DNA from 2 places in the Psychrobacillus sp. NPDC096623 genome. Region 2 is predicted to be linked to the other one. Evidence: riboswitches for the same ligand, from Rfam matches in the RefSeq annotation. Region 2 holds a riboswitch; the other holds the start of a gene.

Region 1 (8,209 bases), on a different contig from region 2:
TTTATAATTACTTCTTATTTAAAAACAGGTAGAATGATTTCCAGCGAATGACACACTCTAATGTAAAGGAGATGAGATTAAGTTTGAAGAAAATAGTTATTGCACTTGGTATTATTACTCCTACTCTATCTTTCGCAACACATATACCAATAGTTGCTCCTGCACAACAAGAAATACCAGCATATGCTAAATGGGGACAGCTTGCTATAAAAGAAACACAATCCAAATATCCTAATGCGAGAGTTATTGACTATCTTCACGAAGGAAGCGAATCTAGAGAAAATAATACAATAGAGAAATTTAGGCTTTGGTTAAAAGATGATATGAAAGAATTTGGTGTCTCTGTTAAAATAGAATTTAATACTGAAACGCATGAGGTGATCCATATTCAAATTGAAGAAAGCCAATGACTAATCTTGCTAGACATCGGCTTTCTATCAAAGAATCACTCATTTGTTACATTATTTTCAAAAGATTTGCCATTTCGATTGCCGATATTGCTGCATCGTATCCTTTGTTTCCAGCTTTTGTACCTGCTCGTTCAATGGCTTGTTCAATAGATTCTGTTGTAACAATACCGAAAATAACAGGTACTCCAGTTTGTAAACCTACTTGCGCAATTCCTTTTGCCGCTTCATTACATACATAATCATAGTGAGTAGTAGCTCCTCGGATTACTGTCCCTAGCCCAATAACAGCGTCGTACTTTTGTGATTCAGCCATTTTTTTTGCAATAAATGGAACTTCAAATACACCTGGAACCCAAGCTACTTCAATGTTATCATCCGCTATTCCATGACGTTTTAATCCATCAATTGCACCATCTACTAATTTTGCATTGATGAAATCATTAAAACGACCTACGACAATTCCTATTTTCAATTCTGTACCGATTAAGTTTGCCTCTATTGTTTTTACCATTTTGTTCTCTCCTTAGCTAGCTTTAATATTTTGTAAATAAATTGATAATTCTTCTATCGTTACAATTTTCAATTGGAATTGCTTTGCAAATTCCATTAAATCGGGTAACCGTGCCATTGATCCATCGTCTTTCATAATTTCACAAATTACACCAGCTTTTGCCGACCCACAAAGTATTCCAAAATCAACAGTTGCTTCTGTATGACCACGTCTTTCTAATACACCACCAGGCTTTGCAATCAGAGGAAAGACATGTCCAGGTCGCTTAAATTGAAGCGCATTTGCTTGAGGGTTAATAACTTGCAGCATTGTTTCTGAACGATCAAATGCACTAATACCTGTAGATGTTTTCTCATGATCTATAGACACAGTGAATGCAGTTTGATGAACATCCGTATTATGAGAAACCATTGGATGTAACTGTAGCTCCTCTGCGATTTCCTCATGAATCGGCATACAAATCAACCCTCGACCATACTTAGCCATAAAGTTAATATTTTCAGGTGTTGCAAATTCTGCTAGGCAAAGAAAATCCCCTTCGTTTTCGCGATTTTCATCATCTACCAAAATAATTAGCTTTCCTTGTTTTAAATCAGAAATTGCTTCCTCAATTGTATTTAGCATATTCTCATCTCCTTAAAAACCATTCTGTGTTAAAAAGTCTCTTGTAATAGACGATTCTTTTTTATTCGTAGCATACTGATGCACATACTTCCCTAGCATGTCACATTCTAAATTGACTAGTTCACGTTCTTTTTTTTGACCTAAAACTGTTTCTTGATTTGTATGGGGAATCAGTGAAACAGTAACTAAAGACTTCGATATTTCAAATATCGTTAAACTTGTGCCATCAATCGTAATAGATCCTTTCGGAATACAATAATTACTAACATCTTCGGGTATTGTAATATCAATATAAACTGCATTTGCGGTAGGACGCTTCTTCAAAATTGTACCGACACCGTCAACATGTCCTGAAACGAAATGTCCACCGAATCGTCCGTTTGCAGCCATTGCCCTTTCTAGATTTACTGCTGAACCACTGTTTAACAATTTTGTAGTAGTCGCTTGAAACGTTTCTGGCATAACATCTACAGTAAACTCGGATTGTGAAAACGCAATTACTGTTAAACAAACTCCATTCACCGAAATGCTATCACCCAATTTTATATCTTCTAAAATTCTTTCGGCACGGATAACAAGTTGCATACTATTGGCACTTTTTTGAACGCTCTTTATTGTGCCTTTTTCTTCAACTATTCCTGTAAACATTTTATCCTCCTCCTTCAAACAAAAAACTCCGTACACATAGGTGTCGGAGGAAAATTAGGTAGATTCAAATAAGCTTTTAGCCATATTTCTCAAAAAGCATTGTCCTACTCCTTCTCCCATCCAGACTGTAACTGTCGGCTTTGGATTTACACCAAATCATGCGTTTTACCGCTCACAGGCTCTGAGATTTCTCTCTTACTGTCGATTGGGACTTTCACCCGACCCCGAAGGATAAATTATTCAATTAAAAAACGCATCCAAAATGTATCGGATGCGAGAGAAGTCATACTTTAATAAGCCCCTACGTTTCGTTTTTTAGCATAACTAAAAAACCTCTACTATAGGCACCTAATCCTTCTCCCATCCAGACTATAACTGTCGGCTTTGGATTTACACCAAATCATGCGTTTTACAGCTCACAGGCTTTGAGATTTTCTCTCTTACTGTCGATTGGGACTTTCACCCGACCCCGAAGGATAAATTATTCAATTAGAAAAACGCATCCAAAATGTATCGGATGCGAGAGAAGTCATACTTTAATAAGCCATTTCGTTTCAATTTTTAGCATAACTAAAAATCTCTACAATAGGCACCTAATCCTTCTCCCATCCAGACTGTAACTGTCGGCTTTGGATTTACACCAAATCATGCGTTTTACGGCTCACAGGCTTTGAGATTTCTCTCTTACTGTCGATTGGGATTTTCACCCGACCCCGAAGGATAATTTATTTAATTGATTTTAGGATAACAACACTTGAGTTTAATTGCAAGGAAATTTGACTTTTATTCTAAAGACTCCTTATAACTTATTGAAGTTCTATATCTGTCAAACAATCATAAAATATATAGATTCTAAATTATTGAGTAAGGGGAAATGAAAATGTTCGCAGTTCATTTTATGGAGAAAAATATAATCGTTTTAACTCAAGTATTAAGAGATATCCCTGCGGTAGATAGCGATCTAAAAATCAAAGGTCGAAAAGGCAAGGTAGTTAGTGTTCATGAGACAGAAAAAGATGGAATTCATGTGCAGGTTGAGTTTGAAAAAGTAATAGACAAAACTAAAATTTCCATAAAAGATCTTGGGAAGAAAAAAAGAAAATAAAAATTATAGAAACCCGTTGAATGATTGCTTGATTCATTCAACGGGTATTGTGTATTAGTGAATATCTCTTTTCTTGAAGCTACCGCCCCTCACTTCTGCTACATCTGTAATCACAACAAAAGCACTAGGGTCCAATTCCTTAATAATTGTTATTACTTTGTTCTCTTCCATACGAGTTATTACACATGTGGCAATATCTATTTTTTCATGTGAAAAACCACCTCTACCACTGGAAAAGGTAACTCCACGTCCTAAACGATCCTGAATCGCAGAACCAATCTCCAACGAATGTTTACTAACAATACGAACGGATTTCGAGCTTTCCAGTCCGACTTGTATAACATCAATAGCAATTTTAGCTATGTAATAAGTTGTGGCTGAATATAAAGCACTTTCTAATCCATAAATAAACCCTGCACCTATAAAAATAAATGCGTTAATTAATAAAATAATATCTCCTACAGAGAATGGGACTTTTCGGGAAACAAGGACTGCGAGTACTTCAGCTCCATCAAGTGCACCACCGTTACGAAGGACAACCCCAATACCAACGCCTAACATAACACCACCAGAAATTACTACTAATAATGGATCTTTAGCGCTTAAAATCGGTTCAATTTGGTGCATTAAAACCGTTGAAACAGATAATGCTGTTATCCCGATAATACTCATTAGAGCGAAGGTTTTTCCCACTTGTTTATAACCTATATAAACAAAAGGGATATTTAATACAAATAATAATACTCCTAGTGGAATACCAAACAAGTATGTACCCATGATACTAATACCTGTAACTCCTCCATCAATTACAGAGTTAGGTATTAAAACAGCTTCTAGTGCATAACCTGCAATTGCTGCACCTATGACAATCATAATTATTCGACGAATTGTATCCGCTACTTTGTTCGTTTGCATGAATTCGAAAACTCCTTTATGTAAAAGACTAACAAAATTTGTACACTATAATATAACTTTATAGAAAAACTACCCTCCGTAAAAGTTTGAATATGAATTTTATAGAAGAAAAGCCAGTCAGTTTAATATATTTACTGGCTTTCTGCGTATATTTTATTAGGTTCCACAAAATGTTTTATACGGTCCTGAGGTATCTGAGGGCAGGTTAGTATAATCTATATAATCGGAACTATAATCGTAAGGGCTCGTAATTACTTGGAGAAGATTTTCTAATATACTATAATCTTCTCTTTCGATTGCTGCTTCAAGTGCTTCTTCTACCCGGTGATTTCGCGGAATGACCACTGGATTACTTTTTTGCATCAACTGTTGGATGAAATCTTTAGACACATCCTGTTCATCAAGTCTCTGTTGCCATTTTTCATGCCACAGGTCAAAGTCTTTTTTTCCGAACAAATCAGATTCATCTATTTTTCCAAGTGTTAGAAGACGAAATGTATTCGTATAATCTGCTCCGTATTTCTCCATAAGTTGAAGCAACGTATCAATTAACGAAATATCCTCATGTTCTATATTAAAAATCCCTAATTTATTTCCCATTCCTGCAAGCCAATATTCTTCATACTTTTCTGGATATGCTGTCATCGCTTTTTGAGCTAGTTCGACTGCTTGTTCTTGGTCTTCATGTATAAGCGACAATAAACTTTCCGCTAAACGGGCTAAATTCCAAGCACCAATATTCGGTTGATTTTCATAGGCATAACGAGCTTGAATATCGATTGAGCTAAATACCGTCTTGCGGTTATACGTATCCATAAATGCACAGGGGCCATAATCGATTGTTTCGCCACTGATTGTCATATTATCAGTGTTCATCACACCGTGAATGAAACCAACCAGTTGCCATTTGGCTATTAAAGCGGCCTGACGCTCAATCACTTCTTGAAGGAATAAAAGATAACGATTTTCTTTATCCATTAATATTGGATAATGTCTTTCTATAGCATAATCCGCTAATGCTTTAAGATCCTTAGGAGTTCCCCATTTTGCGGCGAATTGGAATGTTCCTACACGTAAGTGACTGGCAGCAATACGAGCCATTACAGCACCTGGTTGGACCATTTCCCTCATAATATCCTCTCCAGTAGTAACTACAGCAAGACTACGTGTTGTTGGTATACCAAGACCATGCATCGCTTCACTAATAATATACTCCCGTAGCATTGGTCCAAGCCCAGCTCGGCCATCCCCTCCTCGCGAATAAGGTGTTCTCCCAGAGCCCTTAAGCTGTACATCAAACAATTCTCCTGAAGGGCTTATATGTTCACCTAGCAACAGAGCTCTTCCATCTCCTAACATAGTGAAATGCCCAAATTGATGCCCAGCGTAAGCCTGTGCTATTGGTATCCCACCTTCTAACGCGCGATTACCAGCAAGCTCTTCCACACTTACTTTACTTTTTAAAGCTGTATAATCGAGTCCAAGTGACTTTGCCAATTTTTCATTGAGTATAATTAATTTGGGGTTATTAACAGGATTAACGTCCATCTCACTAAACATTATATTTGGAAGACTCGTATAAGTATTTTCTAAGTTCCAACCAATTTTTAGATTATTTTCCATCATCGTATCTTCCTTTCTGTATAAGGCTTGCATATTTAAATATTGTTCTATAATTATTATACCCTTACTTGAGCAAGATACGCTTCACTTGATAAAATGGTTGCTTTTATGAACAGGAATCCGAACACTTAAAGCAAAAACACGAGCCACATTGGCCCGTGTTTTTATTTAAACAGATAGTTTTTATATAATGGTCTAATTCCATTCTTCACAATTTTACTCAAAGTGCTATTGCTTCTGGTTTCTTCTTTTCTCGTGTAAACAATTGAATTAATAACAAAATAGCAAAAATTATTAATCCAGCAATATCCGAAAAGCTCTCCGGATAAATTAAAAGCAAACCAGCTCCAATTGCAAATATTCTTTCAATCCATGTTACTTTGCGATACCAGTAGCCAATCATTCCTGCTCCGATTGCAATCATCCCGGTGATTGCTGTAAAGACAACCCATAAAATTTCCCATAGGTTCGTATCTATCATTAGTAGAGCTGGTGAGAAAATCACCATATAAGGAATGATAAATGCTGCAACTGCTAATTTTGCAGCTACAACTCCGGTTTTAATAGGATCACCACCAGATACCCCTGCTGCTGCGAATGCTGCAAGTGCAACCGGCGGTGTAATATCCGCAATAATTCCAAAGTAAAACACAAATAAATGTGCTGATAAAGCGACAACTAAAGGAACTGTTGCTCCAGCAGGCAAATCAAGCATCAATAGCGTAATGATAGCCGGCGCAGCAATTGTTGATGTAATAACATAATTGGCAGTCGTTGGAGAACCCATACCTAAAACAATAGATGCCAACATCGTAAAGAATAGTGTTAAGAATATATTCCCACCCGAGGCAGAAATTAGACCATTCGCTAAACTTAACCCCAATCCAGTTTTTACTACAACTCCAACAATTATACCTGCTGCAGCTGTTGCCGCAGCAACTGCCAATGCTGTTCTTGCTCCATCGACAAGAGCATCTATTATGTCTTTAAAGTTCATTCTCGTTTCTTTATCGATTGCACTAAATACTACAGCGGCAACGATACCCCATAATGCTGCTTGCATTGTTGGGACCCCAATAAACATTAGAACAATAATCGCTATAATCGGAATTAATAAATATAACTTTTTCAAAACTTCTTTTCGATCAGGCATCTCTTCTTTCGACATACCTTTTAGACCAACACGTTTTGCTTCAAAATGTGTCATGATCCAAATACCAGCAAAATATAAAACCGCTGGTATTGCTGCTGCCTTTGCTATTTCCCAATAAGTTATACCACCTATAAATTCAACCATTAGGAATGCTGCTGCCCCCATAATCGGTGGCATTAATTGACCACCAGTTGAGGCCGCTGCTTCTACTCCTCCTGCAAATTCCTTTCGATATCCAAGTTTTTTCATCATTGGAATCGTATAAGAACCTGAGGTTACTACGTTAGCTACAGAGCTACCAGAAATTGTGCCTTGTAATGCACTGGAGAAGATCGCAACCTTTGCAGGCCCTCCAACTAATCTACCTGCAAGTGTTACAGCAAGGTCATTGAAGTACTGCCCAACTCCGGTCTTTACTAAGAAAGACCCAAATAGCAGGAAGACAAATATAAATGTTGCAGATACACTAATAGGTGTACCTAATATTCCATCTGTTGTAAAGAACATTAAATGCACTAAACTGCTTAAATCCTGCCCTCTGTGTGCTAAGAAACCTGGGAAATACTGTCCGAAAAAAGCATATACTAAGAACACAGTAGCGATTATCGTAATTGGTAACCCCACAGTTCGACGGGCGGCTTCTAAAGTTAATATTATTGCTAATGTACCTATTATAAAATCTAAATCGGTCATAGTTCCTACTCGAAAAACTAACTCATCGTATTGGATTGGCCAATAAAGACCTACTCCTAAGGATAGCAAAGAAAAAAGATAATCATAAATTGGAATTTTTCTTTTTCTTATAGATTTCTTTCGCGCAGGGAACATTAAGAAAATGAGTGATAATGCAAACCCTAGGTGTATAGATCGCTGGATATAGGCTGTAAATTGGCCTTGGATAGCGGTATAAAGTTGGAATAAAGAAAAGGCTAATAATCCAAAGAAAATTACCTTTTTCATTATGCCATCTACGGACCTAGTATTAGATTCAGGATCGTATTTCTGTAAAATGGCTTGTTGCTCTTCTTCCGATAACTGTTTAAAAGATTCTGTTTCATTGGATTCGCTTGGTTTTATTTGTTTTTCAGTCATTCATCTTAACTCCTTTCAATTGTTCATATAGCGATAATTTTTTCACTTTAAATTCATAGGATTTACTTCGTTCCAGTAGTTGTTTTAAGTCATATTCCATTTGTCCGTATTGAAATATTAAATCCATA
Region 2 (8,209 bases):
GTTCCAAAGAATATCCTTTTTCAAATAGGCTATTCGTTCTGAAAGCAGAGTCTGTTAAAGGAGTTTCGATACGTATATTTTTAGCCAAAGAAAATAAAAGAGGACTAGTTTCCCTTGAAATATTGTCTAACATAGTGTGTAAGCACTCTAAAAAAAATATTTTTGCGTCCAATTCAGACAACTGATGATAGCGGGCTAGCTGCTCCCAAGTTAAACCTATTGTATTAAAGCCGCTTAGTCGATAAACAAATAATGTTCTATGTAAATCATTTAACGAGTGATTTTCAAGTAGTAGATGTAATTCTCGCTTCATCTCGTTACTCAAATTGAATTGACGAAAATTATGCTCGATTAAATAGTCTTTAACAAACTGCTGCGTGGCAATATCCTTTTGGTTTGGTACAAATTTCTTATTATTTGCATGGAACTGTGATAATGTTTGGACAGCCAAATCTAACCTTTTCCAAAATACATGTTCCTTCCCTCGATATTGCCACCCGTTGAGCAGGACCTTCTTTTGTTGCGTTATTGCGTTCATACCTTTATCGGTAATATGTACAGTCGATTCTTTTAACTCGATAAAATTTCCTTTATACAATTCAGTGATCGCTGCATCATAATCCACCTTCGATAATTGGGGGAGAATAGAGAAAAAAGCATGAAGTTGGAAATATGTCACATCTTGAATGGTTTGACCTGATTTTTTGCCCTTTAATAAATAGAATGGTGCATTCTCAGATCGCTGTCCGCTAATTTTATGTATAATAAATAGTAATATTTGATGAAAATGCATAGGAATACCTCTCTTTTCTGAAGTATTTTGGTTGAAATGTATGGAAAACATCTTTAGAATGAATACGATAGCATATTCGTTTTAGTAGTGATAAAGGAGAGAATATAATAATGGCAAAATATACAATTGTAGATAAAGATACATGTATAGCATGCGGAGCTTGTGGAGCCGCTGCCCCAGATATTTATGATTATGATGATGAAGGTATTGCCTTCGTTATTTTAGATGATAACATGGGTACAACAGAAGTTCCAGAAGAACTAATGGAAGACATGGAAGATGCATTCGAAGGCTGCCCAACTGATTCTATTAAAGTTGCAGAAGAGTCTTTCGAAGGCGATGCATTGAAATTCGAATAGTATTTAAAATGGTGGTTGTGACTTTGTCATGATCACCATTTTTTATTTGGTAAGAAAAGTTCAAGAGTTCTTTATGTCAAAATATGTTTCTATCGTTTTCGGTTAGATTTAGACAGACTTGTTGCTATATTATAACCGACTAATTTTTAGGGGTGCTGATCCTGACTAATGTCACAACCAACATCCCATTTTTTCGGTAACCTTATGGCATTTGTCTATCCGTCGCCCTCTTTCAACTCTTAGAAAAAGGGAAGTACGTTTTTTGCAAACTAGGGATAAAATACACTCCTATTGATAGAGCAAGCTCACGAAGATGCAATTTCGTTCGCTATTTCGCTTCTTTATATAGTAACCAATTACTATTTCTCTTTATTTCCACTAGTAGGTAAGGAAATCTACTTTCTACATTTTTCATTGGATAATAGTATTTCTAATTCAAAAGCGATTACAAATAATTTTATCACTCTCTAAAAAATGACCAATCTTATCATCTAAGCGATATGCTGTGCCCAATCTAATTTGGAAATATCACTCACTTCGTTGATTGTAGTGAAAGGGGCGACTCCAGTGGGATGAGTGAGACAGCATCGACACCCAAGCGACGGTGATAGATCATAGCTCACCCCACGGAGGCCAACAGGATGTTGGTCACAAAGGCGTTGGCACACGAGGTGGCGTTCTAAGCCTTTTTTCGCCACCTGCAACGAAAATCATTAGTATTATTTAATGATTATATATAAAAAAAATTGTTCCTCCAAATGGAGAAACAACCTTTTGTTAATTTGTATTAGGTTTCATATATGAATTAGTTACTTTATCAAGCAATGGTTTCATTCGTTTAAATAATACAATCATCACTATTGTTACTAATATACCTTTGATCAAGTTAAACGGTAAAATACCAAAAATGATCGTATTGAACAATGCTGAACCTGTTTCCATAGGGAAGTTTAAGAAGTAAGAGTACATTGGTAAAAATACATAGTAATTTAATAGACTCATACCAATCGCCATCGAAACCGTTCCTGCTCCCAGTCCTACCATTATTCCTCTTGATGTAGTAACCTTACGATAAATCAAATACACAGGTGTTAAAAATAAGATGCTAGTTACAAAGTTAGCCATATGACCTACTGGTACACCAGTCGGGCTTCCTGCAAATAACCAATCTAGAACATTTTTTAAAAGTGCGACTAAAATTCCTGCCACTGGTCCCATCGTGATTGCAGCAATTAGTGCTGGTATGTCACTAAAGTCCACCTTTAAATAAGCCGGTAATGCCGGTAATGGAAAAGCAAGTAGCATTAAAACAAAAGAAATACTACTTAGCATTGCGACTGCAATAAGCATTCGCGTTTTGCCTTTTAACATAAAATCCTCTCTCCTTTTGCGATTCACTCCACAAGAAGAAAGGTTCAGACCGTTTGTATACTTAAAAAATCCCTTGAACAAACAAAAGTTCAAGGGAGAAACAAGGTACACTTAAATAAGCGTATCCGTATATAAGCATACGAAAAACGACTGCACCTTCACCTTCTCCCATCCAGACTATACTGTCGGCTTTGGAATTTAACCAAATCAACCTGTTAAGGTTCGCGGGCTGAAGAAATAAAATTTCTAATACCGCCGGTCGGGAATTACACCCTGCCCCGAAGATGAATCAATATTTTGTTGTCCTTCAAGATATTATCTTGAATTAATAATATCTTATCAAACAATTACAATATATGCAATAGAACTGTTTGCAAATAGGTTATGGGCTATGAACTTATATTTATGGGCTACTTTGTAGTGGTGATGGGCTATCCTCCCAATTTAAAAGCTACACATGGCGTTTTGGGGCTATCTCGTTACTAAAGCAAGCGCCTAGGTTAGCACCGAAAAGCGCTGAAGAATTGCAATAATAGCGCTATGTGCCTTTATTCGCAAGTCTGAAGCGACCCCGGTGGGGCTAGATGCTGGAGTCTGGACCGAGAATCACTTGTAGAAGTTATCCTCATATCAAAGATTTTATAGTTCCTAAAGCACAAAAAAACCAAGCTCAAATCCGTAAGCTTGGTTTTTTCGATATTTAATTAGCTTTCATATTAAAACCATTCGGTCCGATTGGTATAGGGAGTGGTTTCGTCAAATCGATGCCCTTCCAATTTTCCTGTACGACGTTCTCTAATTTGATGGAATGATTGAAGCTCGCAGCTGTTAATGAAAAGCCTTCTATCAATCGAGATGCCTCACTCGCTTCTAATGATTCCAAGTTTAGTGGTTCACCGAAGTGTACTACATAACCTTTATCGTCCCGTACTGTAAAGTTCACATCATTCGGGATAACAGAAGTATAAATATCATTTTCAGGATTTTTCATTTCCATCAAAGCTGCTTCAAGTGTATCGAATGTTTTATTGAAATTAGGAGTTAAATAGGTTTCTCCATTAAAAGCCTTATATGCAAAATAATTTGCCTTAATTTCTATACCTTGAAGTGCTAAAGGTTCTGTCAAAGTTCCTACTTGATCCCATTCAATCGGTGATCCATCTTCATTTACTCTTGCTAAAAAATCAAAATCAGTAAAAATTTCATTGATAGAAGAAATATAAGGCGCTGCTGTACCTGGAGCCGTATCGTAACCATGATCCAATGGCAAGAAATGCTTTAACATTTTACCTTCTGCTAAAAAGTTACCTTTGTATGGATGGTATTCTTGGAATCCAAGTGCAGTTTCATCAATCTCAAATGCATACCTTTCATACAGCTCCAAGCTATTTGGCGTATAGTTAGGAAAATCCATGTCGATTTGTTCCTTAGGGATTACAATTGTGATTGGAACAGAAAGAGCATTTTCTAGCATAGAGAAATGAAATACTGTCCCCCCGTTTAATTCATTGTCATAAACAGATGTAAAAGAGCTATCGAACGGAACTATTTCTAAAGAAGCTGACGCGTCTTTAGTCATCATTGTCATTTCGTTAGAATTTTCTTCTCCTACTTCCTGAAAAGCTGCTTCCTCTGATTCTTCCGTAGTTGTCATTTTATCCTCTGCCGTTGAAGACTCAATTGCCTTATCCGCAGTAGAATTTGAATTGTTATTAATATAAGAAGAAACCAGAACTGTTAAAATTAATACGGAAGCTACAGATATGATAAATGGCAACCACTTGTTTACAGCTGCTCCAATATGTTTTCTCTTTTCCAATTTCTCTTGAGTTTCCATTACCGACTTTACTTGTTGGTATATTTCATCCTTCGAGCGTTTATCTGTAAACTTAGGCATACTATTTAATAGCTCATCTAGTATATGATCTTCTGTTTTTTTCTCACTCATGATGAACATCTGCCCCCTTTTGCTTATCAGATAACCGCATGCGAAGTGCTTTGATTGCACGATGTTGCGTAGTCTTCACTTTCCCTTCAGACCAATTTAAAATTTCTGCCGTTTCTGCAATCGAAAGTTCCTGGAAATAGCGCATGATAATGACCATTTTCTGATCTCCGGTACAATCGTCTAAAGCTGTTAATAATGTTTTCATCTCATCACTCAGCTGTACTAAATCCTCTGGCAGCATATCTGAAGATGCAAGCTGCATTTTTTCCCAATCAAATGATTCGAATAACCTCTTCTTTCGAACGGCTTGTTTTCTAAAATGGTCAATAGCTATGTTTTTGGCAATCGAAAATAACCAAGTCTTTTCTGAACTTTTTCCTTCAAAGCTGCTATAAGCTCTGAGTACCCGTACATATACTTCCTGGACCAAGTCTTCCGCAGTTTGTCTATTTTTCACTAAATATATGAGAAACTGAAAAACGTCTTGATGATACGAATCATACAAGCGGTGGAAAACGGAGTCATTCATAGGCTCCCCCCGTTCTTTTAATTAGTCGTTTCAAGTACATTTTTGTTACACATCTTTAAGCGGTAAATGAATAATAAAGTTAGTACCTACCCCTAGCTCGCTCTCTGCAGTTAAGACACCATCATGTCTTTCTACAATATTTTTTGCGATTGCTAATCCTAAGCCAGTTCCACTTTTCCCTCTAGTTCTCGCCTTATCAGCTTTGTAGAAACGTTCGAAAACATACGGAAGATCTTCTTTTGGTATACCATATCCGGTGTCTATTACTTTTAAAACTAATTGAGTAGCTGTCTTACTTAATTGGACAGTAACAGAACCACTCTCTTTTGTATGTCTAAGCGCATTATCTATTAAATTGGTTAACACCTGTTCCATTCGGTCTTCATCAAGTTCCATCGATATATTTTCAGTTAAGCTATGCTCCATTGATAATTTAATATTTTTTTCTTTGGCCACCTGATCAAATTTTTGTGTAATGCGTTCAATAGTTGGGACTACATCAACCTTTTCTTTATATATACTAAGATGGCCTGATTCTAGACGTGCCAAGTCTAATAGTTCGGTTACTAGTCTTCCCATTCGCTTAGACTCATCATAAATAATACGAATCATTTCATTTTTATCGTCTTCGGTTGTTACGACATCATCTATTATTGCTTCAGAATAGCCTTGAAGCATCGAAATAGGAGTTCTAAGCTCGTGCGAGACGTTTGCGATAAAATCTGATCTCATTTTGTCTAAACGATGCTGCTCGGTCATATCACGAAGTACGATTACTGCGCCACGTACTGTATTACCACTTGTGTATAAAAGACTAATAGATGCTGCAAAATAGGAGCCTTGAATCTCTAATTCTTCGTCAAACTCTTCATTTACATCATAGACGTATTCTAAAAGATGGTGTATTTCAGCTGGTAACTTCGATTCCTTTGTTGCTCCAGTATTCCCATACCACTTTTTGAATAACAGATCTGCCTGGGGGTTACTAACTTGAACTTTAAATTTAGTGTCAAATGTTATAACCGCATCCGTCATTGAAGTTAAAATACTCGCCAATTGCTCTTTTTCTTGGTTAATGACTTCCACATGGTGTTTCAATTGTTTCCCCATTTGGTTAAAAGCGATTCCTAGCTCTCCAATTTCGTCCTTTTGAAGATACGGAACTTTCGTTTCAAAATTTCCTTTAGCTAATTGAATCGCTGCTTCTCGCATAGATCTTAGCGGTAAAGTAATCCGGGAGGTTAAGAAAAAAGTGAACATCGTAGTTAAAAGCAATGCGATAAATCCAGATAAGAAAACAATTTTTGTTGTACTATTTGTAGTTTTACTAACAACTTCCAAGCTCTGATAAATAAATACAGCACCATGGATATTTTTATTGGATTCTAAAGGGGTGGCTAGAATAATATAGTCTTCCATCCGATCCTCACTGTGCATAGCAGGCATTAGCATTTTCTTCACGATTGGTTCATCTGATGTATATATTTTAGATAATTCCTTATCACCTAATATCTTTTCCTGCACTACTTTTTTGTTAAGTCCTTCATGGACAGATAAGAATACAGATCCTGAATTTCGTACAATTAACGTATTTGTTTCTGTCCCTAAAATATCTTCTATAATTTCAATAGAATCTTCCACCTTGTCATGTTGCTCAACGATTTTACCAATAGTTTCTGCCTCTTTACGAAGAGACTCTTCCGCCTGCTCTGTGTGGAAATCTCCTAAAAATTCAAGCAATAAAACGGTTACAATAAATAACACAAATAAGACGAGAAGCAATATGGTTCCCCATAGCTTCCCGACAACACTATTCCAAATTCTATTCATTGATAACCTCAAATTTATATCCGACACCCCATACAGTTACAATCATTTTAGCAGACTTTTCGGAAACTCTATTTAGCTTTTCACGCAACCGTTTGACGTGAGTGTCAACTGTTCTTAAATCACCAAAGAAATCATAATGCCATACTTCTTTTAATAACTGCTCACGATCGAATACTTTGTCTGGTGATTTTGCTAAAAAGTATAGTAATTCATACTCTTTTGGAGTTAAACCTACTTCAACACCATCCGCAGTAACTCTATGAGCATCATGATCTATTGTTAGGTGTGGGAAAACTACTATTTCCTTAGAAATAGACGTACCCTGGATAGGTGCACCAACTGAGGTACGTTTCAAAAGTGCCTTCACTCGTAACACTACTTCTCGTGGGCTAAACGGTTTTACAATATAATCGTCTGCTCCTAGTTCGAAACCTTCAACGCGGTTAGCTTCTTCCCCTTTAGCTGTCAATAAAATGATTGGAGTTTCTTTGTGTACGCGCAGTTCTGTCATCACTTCTATGCCATCTTTTTCTGGCATCATTATATCTAAAAGGATGCAATTATATTCAAATTCCAAAGCGAGCTGCAAAGCAACTTCTCCATTTTCCGCTTCTTCAACTTCATAGCCTTCTCTTTCTAAATACATTTTCAGTAGACGACGAATACGTTCCTCATCCTCAACTACTAAAAGTTTAATTGTGTCCGACATAGTTTTATCAAACCTTTCTATCAACATCTACTTATATTGTACAATTACTGCTACTAAAATGAAAGAAAAGCTCTTCCCCCTGTAATATAAAGAGTTAAGAGCTTTCTAATTACACTAATTCTAATTTTTATTATGCATAGGAGTGTAACCCAGCGATAATTAGATTTACTGCGATCAAGTTAAACATAATAATGATGAAACCGATTACTGCCAACCATGCAGATTTTTTACCATGCCAGCCTTTTGTTAAGCGTAGGTGTAAGAAAACAGCATAGAATAACCAAGTGATAAGTGCCCATACCTCTTTCGGGTCCCAGCCCCAAAAACGAGACCACGCTTCATGTGCCCAAATCATCGCGAAAATTAAAGCTCCAAGAGTAAATACTGGGAATCCAATTAATACAGCGCGATAGCCTATCTCATCCATCAATTGAGAATTAGACTTTTTCGTGAGCGGCTGTAGTAAAGTAGAAATACGTTTTCGTAATATTAATCGAAGTAATAGATAGATTACTGTGCCGAATAGAATAGACCAAACTACTGAAGTTAATTTTTTTGCATTAACTAATGGTGGCATTTCTACATATGGTTCAAATGCATTCTCTGTAATTGCTTCAGATTCATTCATACCAAAAAGCGCTGGCATTGTATATTCGATTGTATGTTGTGT

What was found. A riboswitch is a leader RNA that binds a small molecule or an ion and turns the genes downstream of it on or off. The one in region 2 is predicted to bind FMN.
Region 1: another riboswitch for FMN. It lies ahead of ribE (riboflavin synthase); the one in region 2 lies ahead of ACIQX2_RS07170 (ECF transporter S component).

The regions. Positions count from the first base shown of each region.
Region 1 covers NZ_JBIWER010000001.1:54,171-62,379, forward strand. Annotated here, with positions in the region: gene ACIQX2_RS00305 (DUF3889 domain-containing protein) at 84-410, shown strand; gene ribH (6,7-dimethyl-8-ribityllumazine synthase) at 457-921, opposite strand; partial or broken gene ribB (3,4-dihydroxy-2-butanone-4-phosphate synthase) at 958-1,545, opposite strand; gene ribE (riboflavin synthase) at 1,558-2,193, opposite strand; FMN riboswitch at 2,298-2,429, opposite strand; FMN riboswitch at 2,542-2,674, opposite strand; FMN riboswitch at 2,787-2,918, opposite strand; gene ACIQX2_RS00325 (hypothetical protein) at 3,074-3,298, shown strand; gene ACIQX2_RS00330 (YitT family protein) at 3,353-4,213, opposite strand; gene ACIQX2_RS00335 (protein adenylyltransferase SelO) at 4,370-5,836, opposite strand; gene ACIQX2_RS00340 (TRAP transporter permease) at 6,057-8,081, opposite strand; gene ACIQX2_RS00345 (DUF1850 domain-containing protein) at 8,074-8,209, opposite strand, start outside.
Region 2 covers NZ_JBIWER010000002.1:487,807-496,015, reverse strand. Annotated here, with positions in the region: gene ACIQX2_RS07180 (YpbB family protein) at 1-793, opposite strand, end outside; gene ACIQX2_RS07175 (ferredoxin) at 904-1,152, shown strand; gene ACIQX2_RS07170 (ECF transporter S component) at 1,930-2,523, opposite strand; FMN riboswitch at 2,680-2,813, opposite strand; gene ACIQX2_RS07165 (hypothetical protein) at 3,224-4,471, opposite strand; gene sigX (RNA polymerase sigma factor SigX) at 4,464-5,000, opposite strand; gene ACIQX2_RS07155 (ATP-binding protein) at 5,046-6,830, opposite strand; gene ACIQX2_RS07150 (response regulator transcription factor) at 6,823-7,539, opposite strand; gene ccsB (c-type cytochrome biogenesis protein CcsB) at 7,670-8,209, opposite strand, start outside.